Regions from separate parts of the Clostridium sp. LY3-2 genome, predicted to be linked through region 2. Evidence: riboswitches for the same ligand, from Rfam matches in the RefSeq annotation. Region 2 holds a riboswitch; each other region holds the start of a gene.
What was found. A riboswitch is a leader RNA that binds a small molecule or an ion and turns the genes downstream of it on or off. The one in region 2 is predicted to bind thiamine pyrophosphate.

Region 1: another riboswitch for thiamine pyrophosphate. It lies ahead of thiT (energy-coupled thiamine transporter ThiT); the one in region 2 lies ahead of tenA (thiaminase II).
Region 3: another riboswitch for thiamine pyrophosphate. It lies ahead of thiW (energy coupling factor transporter S component ThiW); the one in region 2 lies ahead of tenA (thiaminase II).

What each region holds. Positions count from the first base shown of each region.
Region 1 is NZ_JAMDLQ010000022.1:40,463-44,753, reverse strand. It holds gene M4I33_RS07635 (hypothetical protein) at 1-757, opposite strand, end outside; gene M4I33_RS07630 (hypothetical protein) at 747-1,301, opposite strand; TPP riboswitch at 1,418-1,520, shown strand; gene thiT (energy-coupled thiamine transporter ThiT) at 1,564-2,211, shown strand; gene M4I33_RS07620 (hypothetical protein) at 2,313-2,609, opposite strand; gene ilvC (ketol-acid reductoisomerase) at 2,823-3,827, opposite strand; gene ilvB (biosynthetic-type acetolactate synthase large subunit) at 3,851-4,291, opposite strand, start outside.
Region 2 is NZ_JAMDLQ010000014.1:153,332-157,622, forward strand. It holds gene hydG ([FeFe] hydrogenase H-cluster radical SAM maturase HydG) at 1-150, shown strand, start outside; gene hydF ([FeFe] hydrogenase H-cluster maturation GTPase HydF) at 166-1,353, shown strand; TPP riboswitch at 1,400-1,507, shown strand; gene tenA (thiaminase II) at 1,625-2,287, shown strand; gene thiT (energy-coupled thiamine transporter ThiT) at 2,297-2,893, shown strand; gene M4I33_RS04670 (DEAD/DEAH box helicase) at 2,956-4,291, shown strand, end outside.
Region 3 is NZ_JAMDLQ010000013.1:16,120-20,410, forward strand. It holds gene M4I33_RS03550 (hypothetical protein) at 28-363, shown strand; gene sdaAB (L-serine ammonia-lyase, iron-sulfur-dependent subunit beta) at 514-1,194, shown strand; gene sdaAA (L-serine ammonia-lyase, iron-sulfur-dependent, subunit alpha) at 1,197-2,075, shown strand; TPP riboswitch at 2,134-2,236, shown strand; gene thiW (energy coupling factor transporter S component ThiW) at 2,355-2,852, shown strand; gene thiD (bifunctional hydroxymethylpyrimidine kinase/phosphomethylpyrimidine kinase) at 2,876-3,679, shown strand; gene thiM (hydroxyethylthiazole kinase) at 3,695-4,291, shown strand, end outside.

The DNA.
Region 1 (4,291 bases), on a different contig from region 2:
CAAATACTATATCTGTTACTATAGAATTTACAAAGTCCTTATTATCATCATTAAAGATATACTCAATATTTATTATGTCATCTTTACTAAAGTACATAGGAAATTTAATATCTCGTATTTCCTGTTGATTTATATACAGATCTCCCTTTTTTAAAAGTTCTTCTATATAATTACTTTGAAGATTATTTATATAACAATCTTCTTTAACCTTATAATTTTTATAAGATCCAAAATCGTCAAAATTCATTCCAATCTTTTTTAATAAATTTCCTTGATTAAACTTCTCTTCATTTAATTTTAAATGAATTTCCCCAAGGTCAATAGCTTCCTCTTCGTCGCTTCCACCATTTAAAATAGCTTTAGTTACAACCTTTTCTCCGTTTATTAAATTATCTCTATTCACTTCAAAATCATCATCACTAAAGTAATCAATCTCTTTTATTGAATATTTACCGTTATAATAATCATCAATATATTTAAAGTGATTTAATCTAACCCCTATTTCCGGGAATATTATGTTTTTAGCTCTACTATCATTTAAATTAAAATAATCTAAACTCTTTTCGTTAAATTCTTCTTTTGACTCTTCTATAAATTTCATCTTCGGTATTTCTTCTCTTACGCTATAGATTTCTCCCTTAACTTTTCTGTATACAGTCTTATCTAAATGTGTATTTCCATATACCATAAAGTTAAAAGCATAAGACGTTATCACTGACGCAGTTAAAATTACTAATATTTTTTTATTACGCCACATCTAATTTTTTACCCGCCTTTCTAAAAAACAAAATCATATAAATGTAAAGTATAAAAGAAAATAAAATTAATAGTGAACTTATTATCTTTATAAAATCTACGTGATTATAATTTAGTGAAAATGCACTATATATTAAAAATATGAAAGTATATACTATGTTGCATTTTAATAAATTATAAGATTCCTTTTCTATTTGCATATTTTTCTTATCTTTAGCCTCTAAAAAAATCCCACCTAATATAGAATCTAGTAAAAGTAGTCCTAATATACTTAATGCAATATTTAATAAACTATCTAAGTATATATTTTCTACATTTAATAATCCTATAAATTTTAAAGACAAAGTATAAAATTCATATGTAGCTAAAAATCTAGCTATAATTATTCCGTTCTTAAATTTTTCATTCTTAAATGATAACTCTTTAAGTCCGTTTGCAATTAGAATGTAACCTAGAAAATCTGCAGTAAGATCTACAAAGAATAAATTGATGTTTAAGACGAGTATTATATACCCGAAAAAAACCTTTTTTAACCCTTTCTCCAATAGAATCCCCCCTAATACTATTTTACCATTATTATCATATTTTTAAATATTTTGTTTTATTTTATTTTTTTGATTTGACACTTTTTTCAATTAGAATTAAAATTAAGTAGTAATAAATTTTGTGCTAGGGGTGCCTTTTTGGCTGAGAGATGATTTATTCATTAACCCTTTTAACCTGATCTGGGTAACACCAGCGTAGGGAAGCAATAGTTTTAAATTTAAATTAACTATGTTTCCTTCTAGCACTATAGGAGGTTTTTTTATGGAAAATTTTATTAACTCCCTATCTAATAATTTTATTGAGATAGGAAAACATCCTTTTGCTATTTTAGCAGTTATAGGATGTGTACTAATATTAATAGCTTTATTTAAAATAAGAAAAGTAAATCTAGATGCTAGGCTTATGACTAATATAGGTATTGCTTTAGCTTTATCTACAATACTTAACACCTTTAAAATATATCACTTCCCTCAAGGGGGCGGAGTAACTTTAGGTTGTATGATACCAATACTTATAATTACATTTGCCTACGGACCTTATGTAGGATTTTTAACTGGGTTTTTATACGGAATAATTTCTCTTTTAACTGACCCTTATATAATAAATCCTATACAAGTACTTTTTGATTATCCACTTCCAACCATCTGTATTGGACTAGCTGGTTATTTCAAAAACAAACCTTATCTTGGAATAGGTATAGCATTTTTCTTTAAGTTTTTATGTCACTTTATTTCAGGTGCAGTATTCTTTGGTTCTTACGCACCAGCTGGAATGAGTGCTGTAGTTTACTCACTTTCAGTAAACTTCCCGCTTCTTTTAGCAGAATGTTTAATAACTATGGTGATATTTAAACTATTACCTATTAAAAGACTTATTAAATCTGTAAATCCTAGATATGCTTTAAATTAAATAAAATAAAAAGGGATACTTTAAAAATTTGAAAGTATCCCTTTTAATTCATTATATAGTTCATATTTAGATTATTAACATATAATAGTTTTTTATACATTTTAGCTATTTAAAAGTACATTTAAATCTTCTATTACTGTTCCTAAATTATATTTTACCTTATCTAAAAAGATTGAAAAGTCACCTTTTTCTTCTACTAATTTGCTTCCTTTTTCATCTTTTTTGTCTATATCTTTGAAATAGTTTTTTATAGCATCTTCTTTTCCGTCTAAAGCTTTGTCATTTTTTATTTTTATATGGTGGCAATCTTTATCTTTGTCTCCACAGTTCATTTTGTAGTCTTCTATCTCTATGTAATCTTTTATGTCTTTCATATCGTTATTTTTTAAATCTTTCATAATGTTTACCCTCTCTTTCATTATATATAATATAGTTTCTCACCTTTATTATTTCATATACCTTTTAACAGAGTATTTATAATATGTTAATTTTATACTTTAAGTATAGAAAAAGACTATGCAATAAATTCTTAAAGCATAGCCTTCTTTTAAGTTTGTATATATATTATAGGGAATGTCTATTAATAGACTATCCACTTTAGGTGGCTTTTATTAATCTAAGTTCTTAGTATCAATCCAGCTCATCATCTCTCTAAGTTCACTACCAACCTTTTCGATTTGGTGCTCGCTTTCAAGCCTTCTCTTTGAATTGAAGTATGGTCTTCCAACTTTATTTTCAACTAGCCAATTTCTTGCAAAAGTTCCGTCTTGAATTTCACTTAAAACTTTTTTCATTTCTTTTTTAGTATCTTCTGTAACTATTCTATTTCCAACAACGTAATCACCATACTCTGCAGTATCTGAAATAGAGTATCTCATCATACTCATTCCGCCTTGGTATAATAAATCAACTATTAATTTCATTTCGTGTAAGCATTCAAAATATGCATTTTCAGGTGCATATCCAGCTTCTACTAGAGTTTCAAACCCAGCTTTTATAAGAGCTGTGCACCCTCCGCATAAAACAGCTTGCTCTCCAAAAAGATCAGTTTCTGTTTCATCTTTAAAAGTTGTTTCTAAAATCCCAGCTCTTGCCCCACCGATTCCATTTGCATAAGCTAACGCTAAATTTCTAGCATTACCTGTTGGATTTTGATAAACAGCTATAAGACATGGAACTCCAGAGCCTTCTGTATATGTTCTTCTAACCATATGCCCTGGCCCCTTTGGTGCTACCATAAAAACATCAACATCTGAAGGTGGTACTATCTGTGAATAATGAATATTGAATCCGTGTGCAAAAACTAATGCATTACCTTTTTCTAAGTTTCCTTCTATTTCATTTTTATAAAGTTCTGCTTGTTTTTCATCTGGAACTAATACCATTATAATATCAGCTATCCTGCTAGCTTCACTAACTTCCCTTACATCAAGTCCAGCTTCTTTTGCTCTAGTTTTTGATTTACTTCCATCGTATAAACCAACTACAACATCTACTCCACTTTCTTGTAAGTTTAATGCGTGTGCATGCCCTTGACTTCCATAACCTATAACTGCTACTTTCTTTCCTTTTAATAATTCTAAATTAGTATCTTTTTCATAAAACATTTTTGCCATTTTTTCTTCCCCCTTTTTATATCTTAAACATCTTCTTCACTTATTATTTGATTTATTGGCGCACCAGGTGCAACCATAGGAAAAACTTTTTTATCATTATTTATTAAATAATCTATAACTACAGGAACTTTTGATTTTAAAGCTTCCTCTAAAACCTCTTTAAGTTCACTTCTCTTTGTTACTCTATAACCTACGCCTCCATAGGCTTCTGCAAGTTTTACAAAGTCTGTTTGTCTGTCTAAAGTTGTCTCTGAATATCTTCCATCATAAAAGAAAGTTTGCCACTGCCTTACCATACCTAAAGCATTATTATTCATAATAATAACTATGATAGGTAATTTATTTTTTACTGCTGTTGCAAATTCATTAGAGTTCATCCCAAAACTTCCATCGCCAGCTATATTAATTACAGTAGATTCTGGCTTTCCTATCTTTGCCCCAATAGATGCACCAAGCCCATATCC
Region 2 (4,291 bases):
GCCTTAGATTATGGTGATGAAGCGTTTAAAGAAAAAGCTATAAACTCTGCAAAAAAAGTAGCTTCAGAACTTAAAGACCCAAAGACTAAAAAAATAGTAGAAAACAATATAGAAAGATTACAAAAGGGTGAAAGAGATCTTTTCTTATAAATAGGAGATGATAGTATGAACAGTACACCAAATGCAAATAGAAAACACGTTGCTATTTTCGGTAACACAAATAGCGGAAAATCTTCACTTATGAATTGTATATTAAACCAAGACGTATCATTAGTTTCAGACGTTATGGGAACTACAACAGACCCAGTTAAAAAAGCTATGGAACTTATAGGAGTCGGTCCTATACTTTTAATTGATACAGCTGGACTTGAAGATACATCAAAGCTTGGGGATTTACGAAAGAAAAAAACTATGGAAGTTTTAAGAAATACAGACGTTGCAGTTTTTGTTTTAGACGGAAGTAGCCCGGATTTAGATAGTTTTTATAGATGGAGAAGCGAAGCTAAAAAGTTTAACATTCCATTTATAGTAGCTTTAAATAAATCAGAAATAGCAAATACTGAAATTGTTAGAAGCTTAAAAGGTAAAAATAAAAACTCAATCTGTACATCTACAGTAACAGGTGAAGGTATAGAAGACCTTAGAAAACTTATAGGTGATTTAATAGAAGAAGAAGAGGAAGATAAAAGCTTAATTGGAGATTTAGTCCCTTATGGTGGAAAAGTGATTTTAGTAGTTCCAATAGATTCAGAAGCACCTAAAGGAAGGCTTATTCTTCCACAAGTTCAACTTATAAGAGATTGCTTAGATAACGGTATAAAGAGCTATGTAGTTCGAGATACTGAACTTGAATCTGCACTTGAAGATATTAAAGATGTAGACTTAGTAGTAACTGACTCACAAGCTTTTAAAGAGGTAAGTAAAATAGTTAAAGAAGATATAAGACTAACTTCTTTTTCAATTCTTTTTGCTAGACAAAAAGGTGATTTGAATGTGTTTATAGATGGAGTGAATGCTATAAGAAACTTAAAAGAAAATTCTAAGGTTTTAATTTCTGAGAGCTGCACTCATAACGTATCTCACGAAGATATAGGTATGGTTAAAATTCCAAACCTTTTAAGAAAATATGTGGGAGGAAATTTAGAGATAGTTCACAGAATGGGAAATGATTTTCCAGAAGATATAGAAAAGTATGATTTAGTAATTCACTGTGGTGCTTGTATGATTAATAGAAAAACTGTAATAAACAGAATAAACTATTGCAAAGAAAAAAATGTTCCTATAACTAATTACGGAGTAGTTTTAGCATTTTTAACTGGAATTTTAGAAAGGTCAACTGACCACATTAAATAGACAATCATATTTGTTTAGTGTATACTGTTTTTAGAAATAAATAAAATAAATACGCTAGGGGAGCTAATAATATTGGCTGAGAGGTAATTTAAAATTACTGACCCTTTTACCTGATATGGATAATGCCAACGGAGGGAAGCTTTTAATTAATTTAATTATGATTTTTTTAGGCTTTCTTTATTTAAAGAAAGCCTTTGTTTTTTTCATATATCATAAATTTAGCTAGTCCTATTAGGTTTTAGGGCTAGCTTTTTTTAGGAGGAGAAAATTTATGAAAAAATTTACTGATGAATTATTTAAAGAAGCAAAAGGGATATTTGATAAATATGTAGAGCATCCCTTTGTAGACGAAATGGGAAAGGGAACTTTAGATAAAGAAAAGTTTAGAGATTATCTAATTCAAGATTATTTATATCTTAAAGATTATGCAAAGGTTTTTTGTATTGGAGTAACTAAAGCAGATACTATGGATGAGATGAGATTTTATTATAAATCAGTTGAAGGTACTATGGAAGACGAAACAGCAACTCATATAAAATATTTAAAAGACTTTGGGTTTACTCCAAAAGAAGTAGAAAATATGGAGATAAATATAATCAATTCAAGCTATACAAATTTTATGTTAGGAACTGCACTTACAGGTGATATTTTAGATATAGCTTTAGCTGTGCTTCCTTGTACTTGGAGCTATAACTATATAGGAGTAGCTTTAAGAGATAAATATAAAGATACATTAGAAAATAACTTTTATAAACCTTGGATAGATATCTACTGTGATGAATCTTATGATGAATTTACAAGAGAGTGGTTAGATTATGTAGATGAAAAATGCAAAGATTTAAGTGATGATAAAAAAGAAAAACTAAAGAAAATATTTATAATGTCATGTATGCACGAAATGAATTTTTGGGATATGGCATATAAAATTAAGTAGGGGATATAAATGATTATAAATAGCTTAATAGTAATTTTTACAATAATAGTATTTATCTTTTATATAAGAGAACTTAAAAATAAGCGGTTAAAAACTAGAGAACTTGTAATAATTGGAGTTATGAGCGCTGCATCATTTATACTGCATACTATACAATTTATAAAGTATCCTCAAGGAGGAGGAATCACCCTTCTTTCAATGCTTCCCATTTTATTATTATCTATAATTTATGGAGCTAGGGTAGGGATGACATCAGGGCTTATAGTTGGAATATTAGAACTTTTAATTGGTGGGTTTGTAGTTCACCCTGTTCAAATTTTATTAGATTATATTTTATCAAATATGGTTTTAGGACTTTCAGGTATCTTTGGAAGTGATAAGAAGTATAAGTACATTTTAGGAAGTGGACTAGCTATGTTTTTAAGTTTAGTTACTTGCATTATTTCAGGTGTAGTATTTTTCGGAAATTTTGCACCAAAGGGAATGAATGTACTTTTATATTCTATTATTTATAATGGTTCAAGTATGGGAGTTGAAAGTGTAATAACTCTTATAGTTTTATTTTTATTACCAATAAATAAGATAAAAAGAATTGCAAATAAATAATATTATCTAAATCTTTATGTTATACTAGCAAAAGAAAGTATAACGTAAAGATGGAGATATATATGAAAAACGAATTTATAAAATTTAAAATAAATGAAAAAATAATAAAATCATTAGATGAATTAGGGTTTTTAAAGCCTACAGAAGTTCAAGATAAGGTTATAGGTGAAGCTCTATTAAATAAAGATTTAATAGTTAAAGCAAAAACAGGAAGCGGAAAAACTTTAGCTTTTGGAATTCCTTTAATAGAAAGATCAGAGTTTTTAGAAGAAACTCCTAAAACTTTAATCCTTGCCCCTACTCGTGAACTTGCAATTCAAATAAAAGAAGAATTATCTAATATAGGTAGACATAAAAAAATTAAAGTTGTAAGTTTAATTGGAAAAGAATCTTTTAAAGATCAAGAAAAGAGTTTAAAAGATAAATGCCAAATAGTAGTCGGAACTCCAGGAAGGGTTTTAGACCACTTAGATAGAGGGACTTTAAAGGGGAGTAACATAAAATATTTAGTTATAGATGAAGCGGATGAAATGTTTAATATGGGCTTTATAAGTCAAATCTCAGGTGTTTTTAGAAGGATTTCTAAAAGAAAAGTAACTATGATTTTTTCAGCAACATTTAAAGATGAAATCAAAAAACTTAGCGAAGAATATATGGATAGACCTATACTTATAGATATTAAAGGTGCATCAGTATCAAACGAAGATATAAGCCATAGCTTAGTTAAAGTAGAAGGGAATTTAAAACTTCAAACTTTAAATAATATATTACTTAATGAAGGACCTAAAAGAGCTGTAGTTTTTTGTAGGACTAAAGATAATGTAGCTAAAGTTTATGATTATTTAAAAGCATTAGGATACTCTGTAGATTTTATTCACGGAGATAATTTACAAAAAGATAGAAATAGAAAAATGAATAGTTTTAAAGATGGAGATTATAGAATTTTAGTAGCTACTGATATAGTTTCTAGAGGGATTGATGTTGAGGATATATCACACGTTATAAATGTTGATATCCCAGTAGAAAAAGAAGCTTATGTTCATAGAATCGGTAGAACAGGGAGAAACGGCAATAAAGGAAAATCTATTACTTTTGTAACTCCTTTTGAAGATAAGTATTTAGACAGAATTGAAGAATATATAGGGTTTAATATAGATAATTACTCAGATGATTTAGATAATTTACCTATAAATAAAGCTAATATAGAAGTTTTAAAATCAAAACCATTAAAAACTATTAAAAGAGAAAAAGCTAAATCTAAAGTTATGAAGATTTATCTAAATGGTGGAAAAAAGAAAAAGATAAGAAAGATAGATATAGTTGGTACTGTTTTAAGTATTGGAGGGATTACATCAGATGATGTTGGAGTTATCGAAATAAATGATTCTGGTTCTTATG
Region 3 (4,291 bases), on a different contig from region 2:
AGAAATAAAATTTTGAGGTGTTTATTAATGGAGACAAAAGATTATATTAAAAATATTACTAAGGCTTCAGCCTATTTTATATTTAGAAATGGTCCAGCTAAAAAGCTTTATGATGAAGGAAAGTTAACTGACGAAGAAGTAAGAGAAATGCAAGAGTACTTACAAGACCACTTAGCTTACCTTTATGATGTATTATTAGATCAAAATAATCTTCAAAAGTTTGAACTTATAACAACTACTATGAATAACTTTTATGTAAACGACGATTCAGACATAAAAATGAATGATGGTGGTTTTGAACTTATGTATGAGGGGTTATTTGGAACTCCTAAAAAGACTAGTTCTATAGAGATTAAAAAATAAATTATTAAATCTAAAATATCCTTGCTTTAAAGTTATTTAAATTTTAAGCAAGGATATTTTTTTATTATCTTGATAAAAGCAAGGTTAATAGATTAAACTATAGATAGATAAAAATAGACAAAATTTGATACAAATAGATGAGGTGAGACTATGAATAATGTTGGAGTTTTCGATATATTAGGACCTATAATGATAGGACCTTCAAGTTCTCATACAGCTGGTGCTGCAAGACTTGGAAAAGTTGCAAGAGCTGTAGCTGGTGATGAAGTTTCTGAAGTTGTATTTGGTCTTCATGGTTCTTTTGCAAAAACTTACAAAGGACACGGAACTGATAGAGCTTTAGTTGCTGGGATTTTAGGGATGGAACCTAGCGATAAAAGATTAAGAATAGCTATGGATATAGCAAGAGAAAGAGGATTAAAATTTTCTTTTAGAGAGGAAGATTTAGGAGATGTTCACCCAAACACAGTTAGATTTATAATGAAGACTGTATCAGGGGAAACTAGAGAAGTCGTTGGTTCTTCTATAGGTGGCGGAAGCATTAAAATGACTGAAGTTAATGGAAATAAAGTAGAATTTACTGGAGATTATCCAACATTAATAATATCTCAAGAAGATGTTCCAGGAGTAGTTTCAAAAGTAACTAGATTACTTTATGATGAAGGAATTAACATTGCATATATGAGCGTTTTTAGAAGACAAAAAGGACAGGGCGCTAATATGGTTTTCGAACTTGATAATAAATTAGATCAAAAGACATTAAATAAGATAAAAGTATTAGAACATATAAGTAGAGTAATAATGATAAACCCTGTTAAGGACGGTGAATAATAATGGTAGCTAGAAGTGGAGAAGAACTTTTAAAAATATGTGAAGATAAAGGTATTTCTTTAAGTGAGTATGCTCTTTTAAGTGAAATGCAAAATGCAGGTGAAAATAGAGAAGTTATATTTGAAAAGATGAGAAGAAACCTTAAAGTTATGATAGATGCAGTAACAGAAGGAACTGAAACTGAAGTTTATTCTGTAAGTGGACTTATAGGTGGAGATGGATATAAAATAAACGAATATTTAAAGCGAGGAGAAACTTTAACTGGAACTACTACAGTTATGGCTATGGCTATGGCCCTTGCATCATCTGAAGTTAACGCTTCTATGGGAAGAATAGTTGCATGTCCTACAGCAGGGTCTTGTGGTATACTTACAGCTGTTGTTCTTGCAGCAGGTGCTAAGCTTAATAAAACTGAAGATGAGCTTGTAGATGCTTTATTTGCAGCAGCTGCAGTTGGAACTATAATAGGAATGAATGCTACTCTTTCAGGAGCTGAAGGAGGTTGCCAAGCTGAGTGTGGGTCAGCTGCTGCTATGGGAGCTGCGGCTGTAGTTCATATGATGGGTGGTACTGTTAAGATGAGCTTAGACGCTGGTGCTATAGTTTTAAAAAATATTTTAGGACTAGTTTGTGACCCTGTAGCTGGACTTGTTGAAATTCCTTGCGCTAAAAGAAATGCAGCAGGTGCTGTAAGTGCACTTTGCACAGCTGATTTAGTAATGGCAGGAGTAGAGTCAAAAATTCCTTTTGATGATACTGTTACAGCTATGTATAGAGTAGGAAAACAACTTCCACCATCACTAAGAGAAACAGGACTTGGAGGAGTTGCAGTTACAGAAGCTGGACTTGAACTTAAAAGAAAAGTTTTTGGTGATGATTAGTATTTAAGTAGACTTAAAACAAAATTTGGTATATCATAAAATAGTAAAAGTAAATAGAAATTAATTCTAGGGGAGCTTTTAAAAGCTGAGATTGGATTTTTCCTAAACCCTCAATACCTGATTTGGATAGTGCCAGCGTAGGGAAGAACTATTTTAGTAAATAAAGTTATTTAGATATTTTAAAGTAGTTAACCTTTTTAAGGCTAACTACTTTTTTTGTTAAAGAAATTTATATCTTTAGAATTAATTTTTAAAAATATCGAAAAAGGGGATGTTTTTATAGAAAAGAGTAAGAGTTATAAGTTAGCTTTAAGTGGGCTTTTAATAGCTTTAGCTGTAATTTTAGGAAGTTTTTCAATTCCTATTTTAGGAGCTAGAGTATCTCCTATGCAACACTTTGTAAATGTTGTATCAGCTGTGCTTTTAGGACCGTTCTATGCTTTAGGAAATGCATTTATAGCTTCTTTTATTAGAAATATTTTAGGAACAGGAAGCCTTTTAGCATTTCCAGGAAGTATGATAGGAGCCTTTTTAAGCGGACTTTTATATGAAAAATATAAAAGTAAGATTGTAGCGTGTTTTGGAGAGTTTATTGGAACTGGGATTATAGGCGCATTAATAGCATATCCTGTAGCGGCTTTTCTTATGGGAAAGGAAGCTGGATTATTAATTTATATAATTCCGTTTTCAAGCAGTTCTTTAGTAGGGGCATTAATAGCATATCTACTACTAAGGTCAAAGAGTATAGAAAATATTTTTAAAAATGTAGAAACATAAATTGAGAGGATAAGGTGATTTAGATGTACAGAGCACTTACAATAGCAGGGTCAGATAGTTCAGGAGGAGCTGGAATTCAAGCAGATATTAAAGCATTTCAAGCAAATGGAGTTTTTGGGATGAGCGTAATAACAGCAATTACAGCGCAAAACACACAAGGAGTTTTTTCAATTCAAGATATAACGCCTGATATGATTGAAGATCAAATAAAAGTTATATTTGATGATATAAGAGTTGATGCTGTAAAAATTGGAATGGTTTCAAAGATAGAATCAATAAAAGCTATAGGAAAATCTTTAAGAAATATAGAAAATCTTCCTAAAGTTATAGTAGATCCAGTTATGGTTTCAAAAAGTGGATTTAAATTATTATCAGAAGACGCTAAAGATACTTTAATAGAAGAATTATTTCCTTTAGCAACTCTTATAACTCCAAACCTTCCAGAAGCTGAGGAGATATTAGGAAGAGAAATAAAAACTTTAGAAGATATGAAAGAAGCTGCATTAGATTTAAAAAAACTTGGACCTAAATACGTTTTAGTTAAGGGTGGTCATTTAGAAGACGATGCAACTGATCTTTTATATGATGGAGAGAAGTTTACTTATTATAAACAAGAAAGATTAAATACTAAAAACACTCACGGAACAGGATGCACGTTATCATCAGCTATAGCCGCAAACTTAGCAAAAGGGATGAGTATAGAAGAAGCTGTAAAATCAGGTAAAAGATATATTACAGTTGCTATAGAACATGGAATTGAACTTGGAAAAGGGGTAGGTCCTACTAATCATTTCTATGAGTTATATAAAAAATCTGGTTTATTATAAAGGAGATTAAGTGGTATGGAATTAAGAGATATTTTAAAAAATGCAGAAAAGTTTAAGGTTTCAAGCCCATTAGTAGATTCAATTACAAATACAGTTACTATGAATGATGTAGCTCAAACTATATTATCATACGGTGGAAAACCTATGATGATAGATGATTTATACGAAATAGAAGAGGGCGTTATTATATCTAACTGTCTTCATATAAATATAGGAACTTTAGGCTGTGAAAAGGCAGATAGCATATTAAAAGGAGCAAAAAAGGCTAAGGAAAATAATATTCCTATAGTTTTAGATCCTGTAGGTTGTCACGTTACTAAAGTTAGAAGAGATTTAGTAAAAGAATTATTAGATATAGGAGTAACTTTAATTAAGGGGAACTTAACTGAAGTTAAAAATCTTTTAGGTCTTAAAAGTGAATTTATAGGGATAGACTCTATGGATGATTCAGGCTACACAGAAGAACTTAGAAAAGATTTAAGAGCTTATTCAAAAGAAAAGAAAACAATAATAGTTATAACAGGTAAAGAAGATTATATAACTGATGGGTTTAGAGAAATAAGAATAAATAATGGGGTATCAAAACTTTCATTAATAACTGGGACTGGCTGT